DNA from 3 places in the Peribacillus sp. V2I11 genome. Region 2 is predicted to be linked to each of the others. Evidence: riboswitches for the same ligand, from Rfam matches in the RefSeq annotation. Region 2 holds a riboswitch; each other region holds the start of a gene.
What was found. Region 2 has a riboswitch for preQ1 ahead of queF (preQ(1) synthase). Riboswitches for the same ligand answer to the same signal wherever they lie in the genome.

Region 1 (5,660 bases), 1.9 Mb from region 2:
CATTTGTCATTCAATGTGAGATATTGCATCTATCGACTCAGTTAGTTGAACTCTTTTGAATATGGACAAAGATGAGTAAAAGAACACATCTCTTTTTTTTAGTATTTTCCTCGGAATACCCATGGGTCTATAATTGATCTTTTACCTGAAACATGAAATAAACTAAAGTTAACCCATTTTTTTAAAAAATACCTAGTTTCTTCTATAGATATACTGTTTATAGAAGAAAGAAAAATAAAAAAAGCTCAGAAGTATATCTGAGCTTTCGGCTGATATATTGTAAATGAATGGAATGGTCACGAATATCCGTTCATCATGGAGATTTAACGTATGTGGGTCTTGAGCTACAGCATTCGTAGCTGATTATGGAAGGAATCAGGTTAACTGGATTTCTTTCTGTCAGAAATCTCAAGGGTGGAGTCCTTTTTACCGCCTTCAATCACATAAAGTCTAGGAGCAAATCTCCTTTTTCCTTGATTGTCAGGATTCATCTTCATATAATTTTCGTATTCTTTGCGAAAGAATTCTTTGGTTTCCCGTTTCAATGCTTTTCTCTCGTTAAAATCTGCGATGAATTTGAAAAAACGTTTCATATGAATTCCTCCTTATGGGGTTAAAAGGTCTTAGTTTAATAGTAACATATCATCAGTGAAATTTAACCTTTTTTTACAAATTTGGAGTGGAAATCGTGTTTTTGTGTGAATAAAGTTGTGAACAGTTTGATTCGAGAGTAAGCATGCAATGGATCCTTGCTGAGTATAAGTGACCGTGCATGGTGTTGAAAGGGAATGTCGGGATTTGCAGAAAGCGGGTATTGGAAGCAATGATTATTTCAGTTAAAATATTCCTTATATTCATTATACACTAAATATTCTGAAAATAAAGGAAAATATTCACTTCCAGCGCTTTTAATAGATTTGCTTTTTAATGGTTTATTATTGTATATAGTTATTTATTCCCCGAATATACGAAAATGAAACAACCCATATAATGGGAGGAGCAATTTCCCGCATTCATGTGACGGGAAATTGCTAGTGTCATAATTGGAGTTTCTTAACTTGTTCAGTCAGCAGCTCTGCCGAGGATGCAAGTTCACTGGCATGATTCGTGATTTCATCCATTGAAGAGCTGGATTGCTGAGCGGAGGCGGAGACTTGTTCGATTCCTGACGCGCACCCTTCAGAAATGGCTGCGATCGATAGCTTGATTGATTTTTTTACTATTTGTGGAGATATAGTTTAATTCGTGTGTAATATGCTGTATTTTCATTTTCCATATTTCCGACAGAGTGATTGATTGTTTCAAAGGTTCGGCCTGTGAGTGTGATCTGTTTCGTGCATTCATCCACTTGTGTATAACCATCTTCCAGATAGTGGACGACGTTTTTGGACCTGTTTGAATGGCGGAGACAATATTGGTGATATCCCCAATGGAGTGTGTGACCTCTTCAGCGAGTTTCCGCAGCTCATCGGCCCCCCTTTGCCATGTTCACCAGCACGAGCGGCTTCTATGGCTGCATTCAGCGCCAATAGATTGGTTTGATTGGATATTATCCTTGATGACCTGCACAAGCTGCGAAATTTGCTGTGATTGAGAATCGAGCCCTTTCACTTGCTCTACGGCATTTTTGACAATCCCATCAATACTTTGCATCTGTTGGACCGAATTGCGCATTAAAGTGGTGCCCTCCTTGGTTAAGGAAAGGACTTCGGTTGAACTTTTAGCTACATCCGCTCCTTCTAGGTGGGCCAGCTCGATCCTGCCGGTGAAATCATCCATCATGCGAACCATTTCATATTCCCGGTCGGCTTGTGACTCCGAACCTTCCCGAAGTTCATACATCGTAGTCCCTATTTGTTTGCTGCCCTGCTGCACTTCATTTGCTGATTGAGTCAGATCCTCGCTTTGATTGAAAACGGATTGAGATGCAACGAGCATTTTTTCGATCGTATCAGGAAGGTTTTTCTGCATTTGGTTGGCTGACACCGTTAATTCGCCCATTTCATCATATGACTTTTTCTCCAAGGGCCCATGATTCAGCTCTCCGTCAGCCGCCATTTTCATCCTGTCCCTAATTTTAAGGAGGGGGGTGGTAATGAGGCTGGCAGTAACAAACGCCAGCACAAGGCCGATAAGGACTGCCGCAATGGATATGATGATACTTGTCGTCTTAACCGATTTCCCGCGTGCGACGACGGTTTTACCTGAAGCGACAATCAATTCCTCACGTTCCGAAGCAAGCTCCTTGAAACCCTCCATCACTTCATTGCTAATTGGCGCCACTTCATTTTTGAGTATCTCTTTAGCGCTTTCTTCATTTCCATTTTCATATTGTGTAAATACCCGGTCTACAATCATCGTCCTCCAATCCACGCTTTTCTCGATCAATTCCTTCGCTTTATCAGAATCGCTTATGGCCAGGAGATCCTCCTGGATGACCAGGCTTTCTTCGGTATATTGTAAGAACCTTTCTTTATAGCTATCGTCACCATATAGAATATAGGCTCTGGCGAATGCGGTTCTTTGTGCTAGGTTATATAGCAGCTTTTCGTCTTGGATAAGAAGCGGAAGTTCCTTTTCATATCCTGGGAATATACCAGTGACTTGTTGCTGCTATAAATGTTGAATGCTCCTAAGATGACGAATAAAGATATGATGAGTGAAAATGCCACCAATACCTTTGTTTTAATGCTTTTCAAATTAATGAACCCCTTTATCGATATTTTATTCACTCTTTTTATCGGTTAAAAATGGGATGTTTAAGCAATGAAAAGATAACCAAATTTTCCATCAGGCCTACTATTCACTAAGTATAAACATCTTGATTTCTTATCGTTTTCAAGTTACCATTGACTTGGAAAAATATAATATTCCGCGTTAAGGCGGAAGAGGTTCTAGCTACCCTCTCAAAAAAACTAAGGAGAAACAGTGCTCTATTCTTAGGGTGCTGTTTTTTTCCGTAAAAAGGAGTTTTATAGAAATGAAGAAGAAAGAAAAGGCAGTGGTTGTGTTTAGCGGAGGTCAGGACAGTACGACGTGCCTGTTTTGGGCATTGGAGAGATTTGAGGAAGTGGAAGCGGTGACGTTCGATTATAATCAGCGGCATAGCTTGGAAATCGAATGCGCTCAAAACATTGCCAAGGAATTGGGCGTGAACCATCATATCCTTGACATGTCGCTGCTGAACCAACTGGCACCGAATGCATTGACGAGAAGTGATATTGCCGTGGCGGACGGAGAAGAAGGGGAATTGCCGTCGACGTTCGTACCGGGGAGGAATTTGCTGTTCCTTTCGTTTGCCGGAGTGCTGGCGAGTCAGATAGGCGCTAAACATATTGTCACCGGTGTCTGTGAAACGGATTTCAGCGGATATCCTGACTGCCGCGATGTATTCATTAAATCGTTGAATGTGACCCTGAACTTGTCGATGGACCAGTCATTCGTGATTGATACGCCGCTAATGTGGCTTAATAAAGAGGAAACATGGGAGCTTGCGGATCAGCTTGGCGCATTTGACTTTGTCCGCGAAAAGACCCTGACTTGTTATAACGGAATCATCTCCGACGGCTGTGGAGATTGTCCGGCATGTAATCTCCGGAAAAAAGGACTGGATGACTATGTAAGCAGACGGAAGGTGCTTTCATGATGTACGGTTTTACTATAGTGGATAAACTCCAAAAAATAGATGAAGATATTCAGCGCAGCCAATTGAAGTATACAAACAAGAGGGTTCTCGTGAGTAAGGAATTCACCTTTGACGCGGCGCACCATCTGCATGACTATGAAGGAAAATGCAAGAACCTGCATGGCCACACGTATAAGGTCATTTTCGGATTGAGCGGGTATACAGATTCACGCGGGTTGATGATAGATTTTGGGGACATCAAGGATATATGGAAAAATGAAATTGAAATCCACCTGGATCATCGTTATTTGAATGAAACCCTGCCGCTCATGAATACAACAGCTGAAAATATGGTTGTCTGGATTTATGAAAAAATGGCCGAAGCCCTTTCATTAAAAGAATATGAGGGTGCTAGAGTCGAATTTGTTCGACTATACGAAACGCCGACAAGCTATGCCGAAGCCAGACGGGAGTGGATGGAAAGTGAGTAAACTCCCGGTTATGGAAATCTTCGGGCCGACCATCCAAGGAGAGGGAATGGTCATTGGTCAAAAAACCATGTTCGTTCGGACGGCTGGCTGCGATTATTCCTGTGCCTGGTGTGATTCCGCATTTACTTGGGATGGCACCGGTAAGGAAGATACCGTCCAGATGACTGCCGAAGAAATATGGGATGAGCTGAAGCGAATTGGGGGTTCCGGTTTTTCCTTCGTGACGATATCAGGCGGAAACCCGGCTCTGCTGAAAAACCTAAACGGCTTGATAGCGATCTTACATGAAAATAAAATGAAAATAGGTGTCGAAACACAAGGGAGCCGATGGCAGGATTGGTTTCTCGATATTGATGAACTGACTATTTCACCTAAACCGCCGAGCTCTGGAATGAACACGGACTTTACGGTGCTCGACCAAATCATCTCGAACCTTGCCAATCGAAATCCTGAAAACCATGTCTCATTGAAGATCGTCGTCTTTAACGACGAAGATTATCAATATGCCAAACATGTACATGGGCGTTACCCGGATATTCCTTTTTATCTGCAGGTCGGCAATGACGATAGCAGGACAGTGGATGATCGTCAATTGATCAGCGGTCTTTTGAAGAAGTACGAAGAGTTAATTGATAAAGTGATAGCAGATGATGAATTGAATGATGTGAAAGTGCTGCCCCAGCTGCATACCTATATATGGGGAAACAAGCGGGGCGTGTAAAGAAAAGAGAGCAGGAGGCAGTGTGATGCGTAATCACACTGCCTTTTACATGCGGAAAGCTTATTACAGCCTTTGAATGTGTGTAGCTTTGAAGGATGTTGTGTATTTAAGGCCATACCCAAAAAAGCGATCCATTCCAATATGCGCGGTCCAAATCAAACCAGTCATCATAAATGAATCCGACTTTAGAAAAATGGCCAGCAAAATAATGAAGATGGACAGGGTATAAGTGTGAAATAAGTTATAAACCTTTGCTCCAGTCCGATCATTGATCAGATAGGCCAGCATGGAAACATCGGGAGACAAAATCAATAAAAGGAAAATCCACCAGCTGAATTCATATAACGAATAGATGTAAATCACCGCTAACAGAACCATGAGACCTTCAATATGAAGGAATTTCTTTACCATTTTAAAACCTCCCAAAGTTTTATTTGACCAATGATCAATAAAGTTCAAAAAAATTATATGATGTTTCTGATGATATTTTTTACATGAAAATAAGCTAAACCTTTCACATCTTGATAAGATAGTTCAGAATTAATATAAAAAGTTATGAATCCGTGAAGAGAAAGAAAAATCGACCATATGGATGCAGGATTCAATTTGTTGTCCGTTAGGTCCGTCAAGGACTGGATTAGCTTTTCGTATGTTTTATTAGAATCAAATTGAAGTAACTGCTGAATTTCTTTTTCCTTCGATAAAAACATGATGGAATAATGATTCTGTTGGGTTAAACCGAACTCCAAGAAGCACAATAAAATCTTTTCCATTTTTATAGAAGGGTCATTTTCCGACATGATGATATCATCGATTAAGGTAT
Region 2 (5,660 bases):
GGCAAACAATGATTAGCGGACAAATGTTGTATTTCACTTATCATAATCCCTTAAAAATGATTATATAATAGCCGGCACCTTAATTTTCAATTTGAATTCTTCACTTTTATAGGTAAAATCCAAATACCCTTGATGTTTTTTTCACGATGTCTGCGATTATTTTCGTACCCATCCCTTCATCCGACCCCAAATTCGTGGTTTGAGCGTGTTTTTCAAACAGTGCATCCTGAATGGGATTAGGTATGGCAGACAGCTGTTATTCCATGATAATAGATACATACCGCTCCTTTTATTAAAATCGATCGTGATTTGGGCTATCTCCCCTCTTTCCTCCTGCCATGATGCCACTCTTTAAAGAATTGATATATATGGTGTGAACGATATTCAGAATATCTTCCTTACAGCCAGCTCCTTCATTGTCTCGATCATCCTCTTCTTTGCTGTCTCAAGGATATTATTCTTAAAGGACAAATGGGTACTGAACTAAACATGACGCGCTGAACCCTCGGCGCGTCTTTTATTCACTCGAACTTAATTGTTTTCCATCATTCGTTTTTCACAATCATGGAATCCACATTATTACCGGCTTGGAACATTCATAACCAAAAAAACCTCCCTTTTCAAGGAGGTTCCTAAACGCTCATACTCAAAAGAACTCGTGATATAATGCCTGAATTGCCGTCTCTTCGTTATACCCTTTCACACCGAACATCATGCTTACCTCCGAAGACCCCTGGTTTATCATCTCAATATTCACCTTTGCTTCTGCCAAGGCCTTTGACGCTCTTGCCGTTGTACCGACATTATGACGCATTCCTTCCCCAACAACCATGATCAAGGCAAGATCATGCTCCACATTCACTTCATCGGCATGAAGCTCTTTCTTGATTCGTGAAATGATTTTCTTCTCGGCTTCACCCTTCATCTGGTCCTGCCTTAGAATAAGCGTCACATCATCAATGCCTGATGGAATATGCTCATATGAAACTCCATAATCTTCAAGGATGTGCAGCAGTTTCCGGCCAAAACCAACTTCCCGGTTCATCAAATATTTGCTAATGTAAATACTGCAAAATCCTTTATCACTTGCTATACCAATAACCGGCCCGTTCGTATTATCCCGTGTACTCACAATGCGGGTCCCTTGTGCCGCCGGATTGTTCGTATTCTGGATATGGACAGGTATTCCAGCACGGAATGCAGGAATCAGCGCCTCATCATGAAATACCGAGAAACCTGCATAAGAAAGCTCCCGCATTTCACGATAGGTTAATTCCCGGATTCCCTTGGGATTGGAAACCACATTTGGATTCACCGCATAAACGGCATCCACGTCCGTAAAGTTCTCATACAAATCAGCTTTGACCCCATTCGCAAGAATAGAACCCGTAATATCGGAACCGCTCCTTGAGAAGGTTAAAACATCACCATCTAACGTATACCCGAAGAACCCTGGGAATACTACGATTCCAGGCTCATCACGCAGTGCATATAACCGATCATAAGACTCTGGCAGCACCTTGGTAAATCCACCTTCATCCGTCACGATCAAGCCAGCCTTCTTTGGATTTATATACTGTGCCTCTACCCCACGACTTTGGAAATAACCTGCGACCAGCCTCGCATTATTATCTTCGCCACTGGCCTTCAAGGCATCCAAATACCGCTTCGGGTTAGTTTGGTCTGCATGTAACAGTTCCATTAAATTTTCATGAATCCCAGTGATGACACTCTCGGAGATATCCAGCTCTTCAGCAATGCTCGCATATCGGGATACGACATCTTCCATCAAATGCTCTCCATTATCCCCGCGCAGTTGCTGTTCCGCCGCCCCAATCAATAAATCCGTCACCTTTATATCATCGGAATTGCGTTTCCCTGGAGCCGAAACGACTACAATCTTCCTCTCTGGATCAGAAACAACAATTTCGAATACCTTCCTCAACTGTTCACCTGATGCAAGTGAACTTCCGCCAAACTTTGCAACTTTCATCTCGACATCCCCTATTTTCGTAAATATTCTGTCAAAATCAACTCTCCCTATTATTACGCTTTTTTGCGAAACAATCAAGTGGGAATTCCATTACGGGAGGACATTTGTATTTTTAAAAAGGACAAAGCGATAGGACCATCGTTCGAGAATGGCTAAAAACCAAAAAAAGACAACGGGTATATGCCCATTGTCTCTCGTATTCTTTAGCGATTATCGACTGTTTCCGGGTATAAATCATGGTTCATCAAGCGGTAATCCGCCATTTCCTCATACTTCGTACCTGGTTTCCCATAATTTGTGTAAGGGTCGATGGAAATTCCGCCCCTAGGTGTAAACTTGCCCCAGACTTCAATATATTTAGGATCCATCAATTCGATTAAATCATTCATGATGATGTTCATGCAGTCTTCATGGAAATCACCGTGATTGCGGAAGCTGAATAAATAAAGTTTCAAAGACTTGCTTTCCACCATTTTCACATTGGGAATATAGCTGATGTAAATGGTTGCAAAATCGGGCTGGCCCGTTATCGGACATAAGCTAGTGAATTCCGGACAATTGAATTTGACGAAATAATCCCGGTTCGGATGCTTGTTATCGAATGACTCAAGGATTTCAGGTGCATAGTCGAATGTATATTTTGTTCCTTGATTCCCAAGCAATGTGATATCTTTTTTTAATTCTTCTTCTTTTCTTCCAGACATTAAAAGTCCTCCTAATCCCAGGTTACAGGGAGATTCATAAAGTGGGCCTCTATATAACAAAAACCATATCTCCTCAAAGATATGGTTGATTCGCGAAAAATATCAAAGCCATAGTTTTTTTAAGAGGGTGATGCTATGAACCTCTCCCGTTTATCGGGAAATATTTTAAAATTGTCATAGTAAATATAGAAAAAAATATCTAATCTGTCAATCATACTTTTTTAATTTGGTTTGATTCCTACATGCTTTCAGCTTAAAATGTAGAAGAAGTTTATCCTACATGAAGGAAGAGATTAAGTCAATGTGGATTTTTGCAGCGCTCATCACTAGTTTATGTTTCGGAATCAATAACAGCATTTTTAAATGGAGTAGCGGAAAAGGTTACTCAAAGGTACATATCCAATTTTTCTTTTATTTTTCAGCTTTTATTTTGTCTATATTTTATGGAGTACTTGTGGATGGTTTGCAGCTGAACTGGCTGTCTATCATGCTTGGTGCAGCCATTGGGGTACTGAACGCTAATGGTAATCTACAGATGGCAAGCGCTTTTGAAAAAGGGCCGGCAAGCTTGACATCTCCATTAATCGCAGCGAATGCAATATTCCCCATACTCTGTGCAGCTTTAATTTTTCACGAACATATTTCTTCCTTGCAATGGAGTGGAATTGTCTGCATGTTTCTCGCTACCTTAGTCATTCAGTATACACCTAATGCTAAAGGTAACCACCAATATGTCCCTTGGATGATGCACACATTATTATCCATCTTATCTTTTGGTGTACTCGGCATTCTAATGACGACATCAACACGTCTTCATTTAAACTCCCTCGATATCCTAGTATCAATGTACGGAGGAGGAATGCTTTATCTTCTTTCGGTGCTGGCCTTTAAAAATGAAAAAATCAAGCTACAGGAAGTCAAAATCGGTTCCTTAGTAGGCTTATTAAGCACCATAGGCTATGGATGTTATTTCTTTGCATTGAACACCGGCATCGCAAGCATCATTTTCCCTGTCGTCAGCCTGAACTGTTTGGTTGTCGTATTCGCTGGATGTTATTTATTCAAGGAAAAACTAAAAACCTATCAAATTGCCGGCGTACTTGCAGCATTAATCGGTATTATCTTAACTAAAATATGAATATAGTTGATTTGCAAAAACGACCTGGCTGTCATGTGCACACAAGCCAGGTCTTTTTTGTAGTTAGCTGGGAAATGAGGTTGGTCAAAAAAAAAAATGTTGACACATCCCTAAAAATAACAGATAATTTTGAATATTAATTCTTTAGATTTTACAGCTTTTGAAATGTTTGAAAAATCCTCTGCCACGGGTATTAAAGAAATAGGTACAACCACCTCATTTAATTCTGAATTAAGAAAGGAAAGATGCATAATGGTAAAAGTTACAGTAACAGTTGATTTCCAAGGAAAATCTTATCAAACAAATGTCCTTACTAAACCGGGTACTGACCATGAAGTCATTTTACAACAAGCCCTTCATCAAGTTGAAAAACAATGGAAAGCATAAAAAGGCAGGCATCGTAATAGATACCTGCTTTTTTATTACCATTATATTAATTTCCAAAATACTATACATGTGCACTATTAAAGAACCTCTTACAGCAATTCCCTCACTTGTACTTGTTTTTCCCAAAATACACTAAAATCCAAGACTTCAGTGTGTACGTTAACCTCTCAATGAATGACAAGTAATTTAGAATTTTTTATGATGAAAAAAGCACCTAAATGAAATGGGATTACACAATAAAAAGACTTATAAAAAAGGACGGTCTTTTTATGGACCGTCGTTTTAATGTTCTTTTAAGCTAAATTACTTATTAATGGCAAGGAACGTCCTTGGAGGCTATCGGAAAACAGACTATAAGAAATGACTTTCTTCTTGTACTGTTTAACTACATCCACGTGGTCATTGTAAATGTACACAAATAACCTAACATCCTTTTTGCCTCTTTTAGTATCAATGACCAATGGAGTCACACTGTTCTCTGGATGTAAAAACAATTGCTCGTTCCCTGGGAATATATGATTTTTTTTCAAAAATCTAGCGTTATTAAAATAATTAATAACTTGAATTTTTTCTTCACCTTCCAAACGTTTTCCATCAAAGGTTACGATCGCACTCTCGTCACTAATTTCTGAGTGTATTTTAAATTTGCTGATAATCCAATTAACAGCATCGGTTGGAAGACAGGAAACCAATATTTTTAACAAACTCAAGATAATTGTCAAAATCAAAACCGGCAATGTCAATTTCATCATCTCCGCCACGTTTATAAATTAATTCTTATAACGCATATTATACCAAAAGGACTGACAGTTTTTTTTAGAGAATGTGTCCGTTCTATTAACGTTTTACTTTAGTAAAACCTTGCACTTAAACGCAAGGGTGCACTCCAAAATGGGAAAATTTTCTGTTTAATAAATATAATGTTACGAAATGGTTATACTAAACAAAATGGGTCATCCACATCCTTCTTAACCATACAAATTCCTATGAATGAAGTGGATAAAGCAGTATATGTTTTCTACTATTAAACACAAAAAAACTGGGCGTCATCAAGACGCCCAGTTTTCCCGAATGGATTATTGATATCCCCAAACCATTGTTAGCAATGTACCGAAAATTGTAACCAATGCAACGAACAATCCGTAATAAACGTTTGTGTAAATCGATGCTTTATCTTCAGACTCTCCTGCATGCATGAACATAACAAATTGAAGTGCAGCTTGCATGAAAGCTGTAACAAGTAGGATGATCACAGCCATTTTAAGTGAGAGATCAAACACAATAACTGATAGTGCGACCAAAGTCAGGACTAGCGAAAAAGCAAATCCCATAACTTGGCCCCGTGGGAATAATTCTTTCATATTACATCATTCCTTTCAGGTAGACGAAACTGAAGATGAAAATCCAGACAACGTCCAAGAAATGCCAGTAAAGTGAA
Region 3 (5,660 bases), 1.9 Mb from region 2:
TAAGATTACTTGATTTCATAATGGCATTAATTATTGGAAACATTCTTGCCCACCCTTTGTCTGATGAACAGTTAGGTTTGAAGGGCTCAATGATTACGACCTTTGTTTTAGTGATTTTATATATAATTAGTGTGTTTACGGGTCTTAAGTGGGGCAAACTCCGAAGGTTTTTTGACTCCGCCCCCTTTCCGCTTATCGAAAATGGACAAATCATTTACAAAAGCTTAGTAAGGGCCCGAATCTCCATCGATTTTTTATTATCGGAATTAAGAAAAGAAAAAGTCGAAGATATTCAAAAAGTGTCCCTCGCACTATGGGAACCGGGTGGTACCATTTCATTGTTTTTATACCCTCAGTATGAAGCAGTAACCCCAGCAGATATGCACCTAGCAACAAATGCCTTCATTTTTCCTAAAACGATCATTAAAGAGGGAAAGATTGATTCTAAAGAATTAAATCGGGGCGGTAAAGACGAAGCATGGCTGAAAAACAGAATCAAAATAACATATAATGCCGACGTGAACGATATTTTATTAGCAACTCTTGATAATAACGATAACGTAAAGGTCTTTTTCTACAAATAAATTCTTAAGAACACTTCCATAATCACTTTTGCAGCCAAAATAAAACCCCCTCAAGTATATAGTGTAAAGCTTACATATGAATGTAGGCTCCTTACACGTTCAACTTTAAGGGGATCATATGATAACCGGCGGTCTTCTTCAAGAAAACTCGCTTATTACTCCGACCAATTCAGTGTATTTAAGAACTTATACACATCCTCATACACCTGCTCACGTTCCTTACCCAAAGTGATAATATGACCGGATTTTTCATACCAGATCAAGTGTTTATGCTGCGTATCAACTTCATTGTAAATCGCTGAAGCACTCTCCGTATAGTCGGGATCATCCAAGCGCCCTTGTAAAACAAGAGTTGGTGATGTGATTAAATCTAAATTTTCACCTGTCTCATTTATCATATTCAACACATCTTTTAGTTGAGGCATAGGCTCTTCTTCCAGCAGCTTCACTTCTGCAGCAATTTGGTCTGCATCTTTGCCCTCAAACTTCTTATAAGCCTGTGCATAATTGAGCAAGCGGTTCTTTTGTCGATCGATACTTTTTCCTTGCGTCGGAGCGCACATTGAAACTACCCCTGTTACAGGCAATTCAATTCCCACTTTTAACGAGAAAACTCCTCCTAAAGAAATTCCTACAACTGCAATTTCCTCATAGCCTTCTTCTTTAAGGAATTTATAGCCATTAACTACATCTTCCCACCATTCCTTTGGACCCGTTTTAACAAGTTCCTCGGCTGATACTCCGTGCCCACTATAAAGAGGTCCGTGGCAAGTATAGTCGAGATCATTCAAGTATTTTCCTAACTTCTTCATATCTCCTGTACTTCCGGTAAACCCGTGAAGTAAAAGAACAGCTCTTTTTCCACCTCTGTATGTGAATGACTCAGGTGCTTTCACTTTCATCTATCTAGGACCTTCTTTCTCTGCTCTTGTTAATAAATAGAATCTATATGATTTTCGAAAAAAAATCAATTAATACCCCTTGAGTAGGGATTCTTCTATCCTATTCCGTATTCTCATTAAAACAATTAAATCATGTATATAGTATCGTTACCACACTCTTCACAACTCATCCGTTCCGAAGCACATTTTACTATGATTAAATTTATTTAGCAATCGTCATTTAACCATTTTTTTAAAGAAAAGTAAAATGCACCTTGTGATACGATGTACAACGTATTACACTTTAAAAATGAAAAGGAGGAGAATCTATTTGGATAAAGAACTAATGAAGGGAAGCATTGACCTCCTTTTGCTTTCACTTCTTTCACAAAAAAAGCTATACGGCTATGAAATCACGAAGATCTTGAAGGAAATGAGCTTGGGCAAATATCAAATAAGTGAAGGCACCCTTTACTCCGCCCTGAAACGGTTAGAAAAAAAAGAATTCATAAAAGGCCATTGGAAAGAGTCAGAATCAGGCCGCAGGAAATATTATCATGTCACCGAAAATGGACAAACCGAACTTGACCGGAAACGAGAATGCTTTTTCTTCCTGGAAAAATTAGTACGGAAAAGCGCAGAGCAATTCTAAACAAAATAAAAAGCTTCCTGCACCCATTATTGGAACGGCGCAGGAAGCTTTTTTTTGCTATTTACCCGTTAGTTTGGGCTGTACTCATGAATTTGCGCTGTTTACTCGTGAGTTCTGCTGTTTTACTCGTGAGTTTGCGCTGTTTACTCGTGAGTTTGCGCTGTTTACTCGTGAGTTTGCGCTGTTTACTCGTGAGGTTCTGCTGTTTTACTCGTGAGTTTGCGCTGTTTACTCGTGAGTTTGCGCTGTTTACTCGTGATTTCGTCCTGCACCATGAATTCGAACTGTTTACTCGTGAGTTTCGCACTTTTACTCGTGAGTTTGAGCTATTTACTCGTGAGTATTACTGTTTTACTCGTGAATTCATACTGGACTATGATTCAGCACGTTTACTGGTGCCTTACTTCTATCACGCAAAAAAAGGACCTAATTTGGTCCTTTTTTGTCTATTCCTTTATGCTTGCGATAATTGGCGCAGGAGAGCTTCATACATTCCCCTTGAACATGCGGGCCATATTTTTCACGAAAGGCCTCGAGGCAATAGCATTTATCTTCTTCTTTTTTTGTTCCATCCATCGAGTGCATCCCTCCTAGCATTTAACTGGAGACTACACGCTTCTCCAGTTCTATGTTGATTCGTCCCAACAGTACGGCACCGATTGTCTGAATGATAGTTTTAACGATGATTTGGCCGATAACCGCAGCGGGTACAGCTTCCCACGGTAATATATTGGCACCCAGTGGACTTAGGCCAATCACGACAAATATCACCGAATCGAAAAATCCTCCAACGATCCCGCTGTAAAACACCCTCCAACTCATCGGAAGTTTTAAACGGGTATAAATTTCCGTATCCGCTGTTTCTGCGACCACGAACGATAAGGCGGAAGCAAATACGATCAGTAAGGTATCCCCTAATAAAAATGATACACACGCAGATAAAATAAGTGCAGTGACGATACATATATAGGTCTTCGCGCGGCCAAATTTATTCTGGACCAGATCCCGAAAGATGAAGGTTCCCCCAATGAGCAATGTACCCATCGGAATGATGAACATGCCAAAATGTAATGGCGCAAAAGCTGCTGTAACCACATTCGCCGTGATGATGGATACTAAATACAATAAAATCCTTAACATTTCATAATTCTCCTTATACAGAAAAAACAGCACCCTAAGAAAGAGCACTGTTCTCCTTAGTTTTTTTGAGAGGGTAGCTAGAACCTCTTCCGCCCAGCGGATTATCATTTTCCTTATTTATCGTAGCTTGAAAGCGATTGGAAATCAAGAAGTTTCAATACGCCCGATTTTAGTCACTGGGAATGGTGCGAATCCGCGGATATCGTTTAGTATTAGCAATACACTTCAAATCTTCTTCAATGCAAAGACTCTGCCGATTTTTGTCGCAGAAAACTACTTGACCGGCTGTATATGAAAAGCAGACAATCATTGATAGAATAATGTTACGATCTTGATATGAGGATAAAAGCGAGGAGGAAAAGAATGATGAAAAAAACAGCGTTTGTCTATCCTATTTATATCGCAACCACACCAGAGAAGCTTTGGGAAGCCCTGACGAGCGGTGAAGTCACGAAGAAATATCACTTTGGGTGCCAAGCCCAGTCTGACTGGCAAGTAGGCTCAAGTGTTAAATATTTGCTGGAAGATGGGCGTATTACTGATTCTGGTAATGTACTTAAGTGTGAGCCGCTGCGCCTGCTCTCGTTCACATGGAACATGGCAGGAGACGAAACACCTCGCGAGCATCCTACTCGGGTCACTTTTGTCCTGCAGCAAATGGATGGTTCCACAGTGAAGTTAACGCTAAAGCATGAGGAGCTTTTGGAGACAGATTTCGAATATGATGACAATACCTTTGAAGGCTTGAATAATGGATGGCCAGCCATTCTGAGTAACCTGAAGAGCTTGCTTGAAACTGGACGGACCCTGCCGCCAATATCAGTAGATTGGGATAGTGGAAAACAATAAAAACAAATCGAAAGCGAGTTGATTTAGTAATGGATACTCAAATAACTACGAAATTTAAGATAATCAAGTCAGCTAATGAAGTGTTTGAAGCCATAGTGAATCCTGAAAAAATCGGGAATTTCTGGTTCTCATCGAGTTCGGAAAGATGGGAACAAGGCCGGACGCCTACATTGAGATACAACGAATACGATGCTGAAGTGGTTATTAATGTATTGGAAGTCGAGGAAAATAGGAAAATCGTGTTTGCGTGGGGCGGAAATGATCAAGAAACAGTTGTTACCATTACACTAAAAGAGTTGGATAATACGAGTACAATCATTGAAGTAAACGAATCAGGTTTGAGTGAAGATGACCCTGAAATAATAAACAAAATGATCGGACAAAAGGAAGGTTGGGTTTATACATTAACCTGTTTAAAGGGTTATTTAGAAAATGGCATTAATACTTTGAGAGCATCATTAGTTTTTTAATTATTAAAGGGTGCTGGTTCAGATGTATAAGGCATCCGTTAATCAAGCTCCTTCCTAGATGTCGATTGTTTAATTCAACTATTTTTTTACGGGAGGAGACTTAGATGTTTCCGAGAAAAAACTCAAGGATGAATAACACCCTTGAGTTTTTGACTTTCGTATGGTTTAACACGAAATTCAATCGGAAATCACTTTTAGATACATGCCCTTTGAAGCTTTTTTATAGGCTTCAATTCCCATTTTCTTGACTTTTTCTGATAAACTGGATGCTCTTACTAATTGGGTTCCTAGAATTACGGACGGATCTATCAGGCGCATTTTATTTTTCCGATGTATATCGTATTCCACTTGATCTTCTTTCACCTTTACGTTACCATGGATTCGTTTTAACAGGCTTTGCACTTCATGGTCTTCAGTCAAGCTTAACAAGGACATGACTTCTTCATCTGTACCGAGTAAGTCATCAAGGCTGATCAGTTTTTTAGCTAAAGCCAATTTTAAGGTCTTTGCCAAGATATCATAGCCATATATATTAAGTGGGTTCATGAAAAAATCAATAACTTCGCTGTAATACGTTTTCACAAACCATTCCGCCGATTCAATATTATCCAGATACATCCTTCCATTTATTATGATTACATGTTCTAGAAATTCTTTAATGGCTTCGATTGTGATATGTCCATATTGATACATATCCCGGAGAGTATAATCTACCCGATCGGCACATAACTCAGGTGCTGGCTGTTCAAGCAATTCCCATTTTGATTGAAAAATTACTTTACAATCATATCCATATTCCTTCAGTATAAATGGGATTTCGGATTCCGTAATGACTTGATCATATATCTTTTCATGATAATCTTCATCCTTACAATCCAGAACAAAATCAATAACATGTGAAAATGCAGTGTGGGATACGTCATGCAGTAAGCCCGCGATTTGTTCCTCTAATGAACCTCCAAGCGCTTTTATTAAAAGCATCACACCAATTGAATGGTCAAATCGTGTGACATCCCATTTCTCATTAACTAAATAACTTGCCCCGCCTTGATGTATCCCCTTCAATCTTTGGACCGGTTTGCTT

Region 1: another riboswitch for preQ1. It lies ahead of queC (7-cyano-7-deazaguanine synthase QueC); the one in region 2 lies ahead of queF (preQ(1) synthase).
Region 3: another riboswitch for preQ1. It lies ahead of QFZ73_RS17970 (VUT family protein); the one in region 2 lies ahead of queF (preQ(1) synthase).

The regions. Positions count from the first base shown of each region.
Region 1 is NZ_JAUSYW010000001.1:3,672,377-3,678,036, forward strand. It holds gene QFZ73_RS17915 (hypothetical protein) at 381-593, opposite strand; gene QFZ73_RS28970 (methyl-accepting chemotaxis protein) at 1,341-1,571, opposite strand; gene QFZ73_RS17920 (methyl-accepting chemotaxis protein) at 1,489-2,388, opposite strand; PreQ1 riboswitch class I at 2,883-2,925, shown strand; gene queC (7-cyano-7-deazaguanine synthase QueC) at 2,981-3,646, shown strand; gene queD (6-carboxytetrahydropterin synthase QueD) at 3,646-4,116, shown strand; gene queE (7-carboxy-7-deazaguanine synthase QueE) at 4,109-4,837, shown strand; gene QFZ73_RS17940 (DUF4260 domain-containing protein) at 4,901-5,248, opposite strand; gene QFZ73_RS17945 (TetR/AcrR family transcriptional regulator) at 5,302-5,660, opposite strand, start outside.
Region 2 is NZ_JAUSYW010000001.1:1,754,931-1,760,590, forward strand. It holds gene QFZ73_RS08400 (aspartate kinase) at 647-1,993, opposite strand; gene queF (preQ(1) synthase) at 2,197-2,697, opposite strand; PreQ1 riboswitch class I at 2,802-2,847, opposite strand; gene QFZ73_RS08410 (EamA family transporter) at 2,978-3,835, shown strand; gene QFZ73_RS08415 (BA3454 family stress response protein) at 3,965-4,222, shown strand; gene QFZ73_RS08420 (YfmQ family protein) at 4,516-4,971, opposite strand; gene qoxD (cytochrome aa3 quinol oxidase subunit IV) at 5,299-5,583, opposite strand; gene qoxC (cytochrome aa3 quinol oxidase subunit III) at 5,585-5,660, opposite strand, start outside.
Region 3 is NZ_JAUSYW010000001.1:3,678,891-3,684,550, reverse strand. It holds gene QFZ73_RS17990 (DUF421 domain-containing protein) at 1-584, shown strand, start outside; gene QFZ73_RS17985 (alpha/beta hydrolase) at 740-1,486, opposite strand; gene QFZ73_RS17980 (PadR family transcriptional regulator) at 1,797-2,117, shown strand; gene QFZ73_RS17975 (hypothetical protein) at 2,544-2,693, opposite strand; gene QFZ73_RS17970 (VUT family protein) at 2,715-3,257, opposite strand; PreQ1 riboswitch class I at 3,308-3,350, opposite strand; gene QFZ73_RS17965 (SRPBCC family protein) at 3,624-4,106, shown strand; gene QFZ73_RS17960 (SRPBCC family protein) at 4,136-4,576, shown strand; gene QFZ73_RS17955 (HD domain-containing protein) at 4,754-5,660, opposite strand, start outside.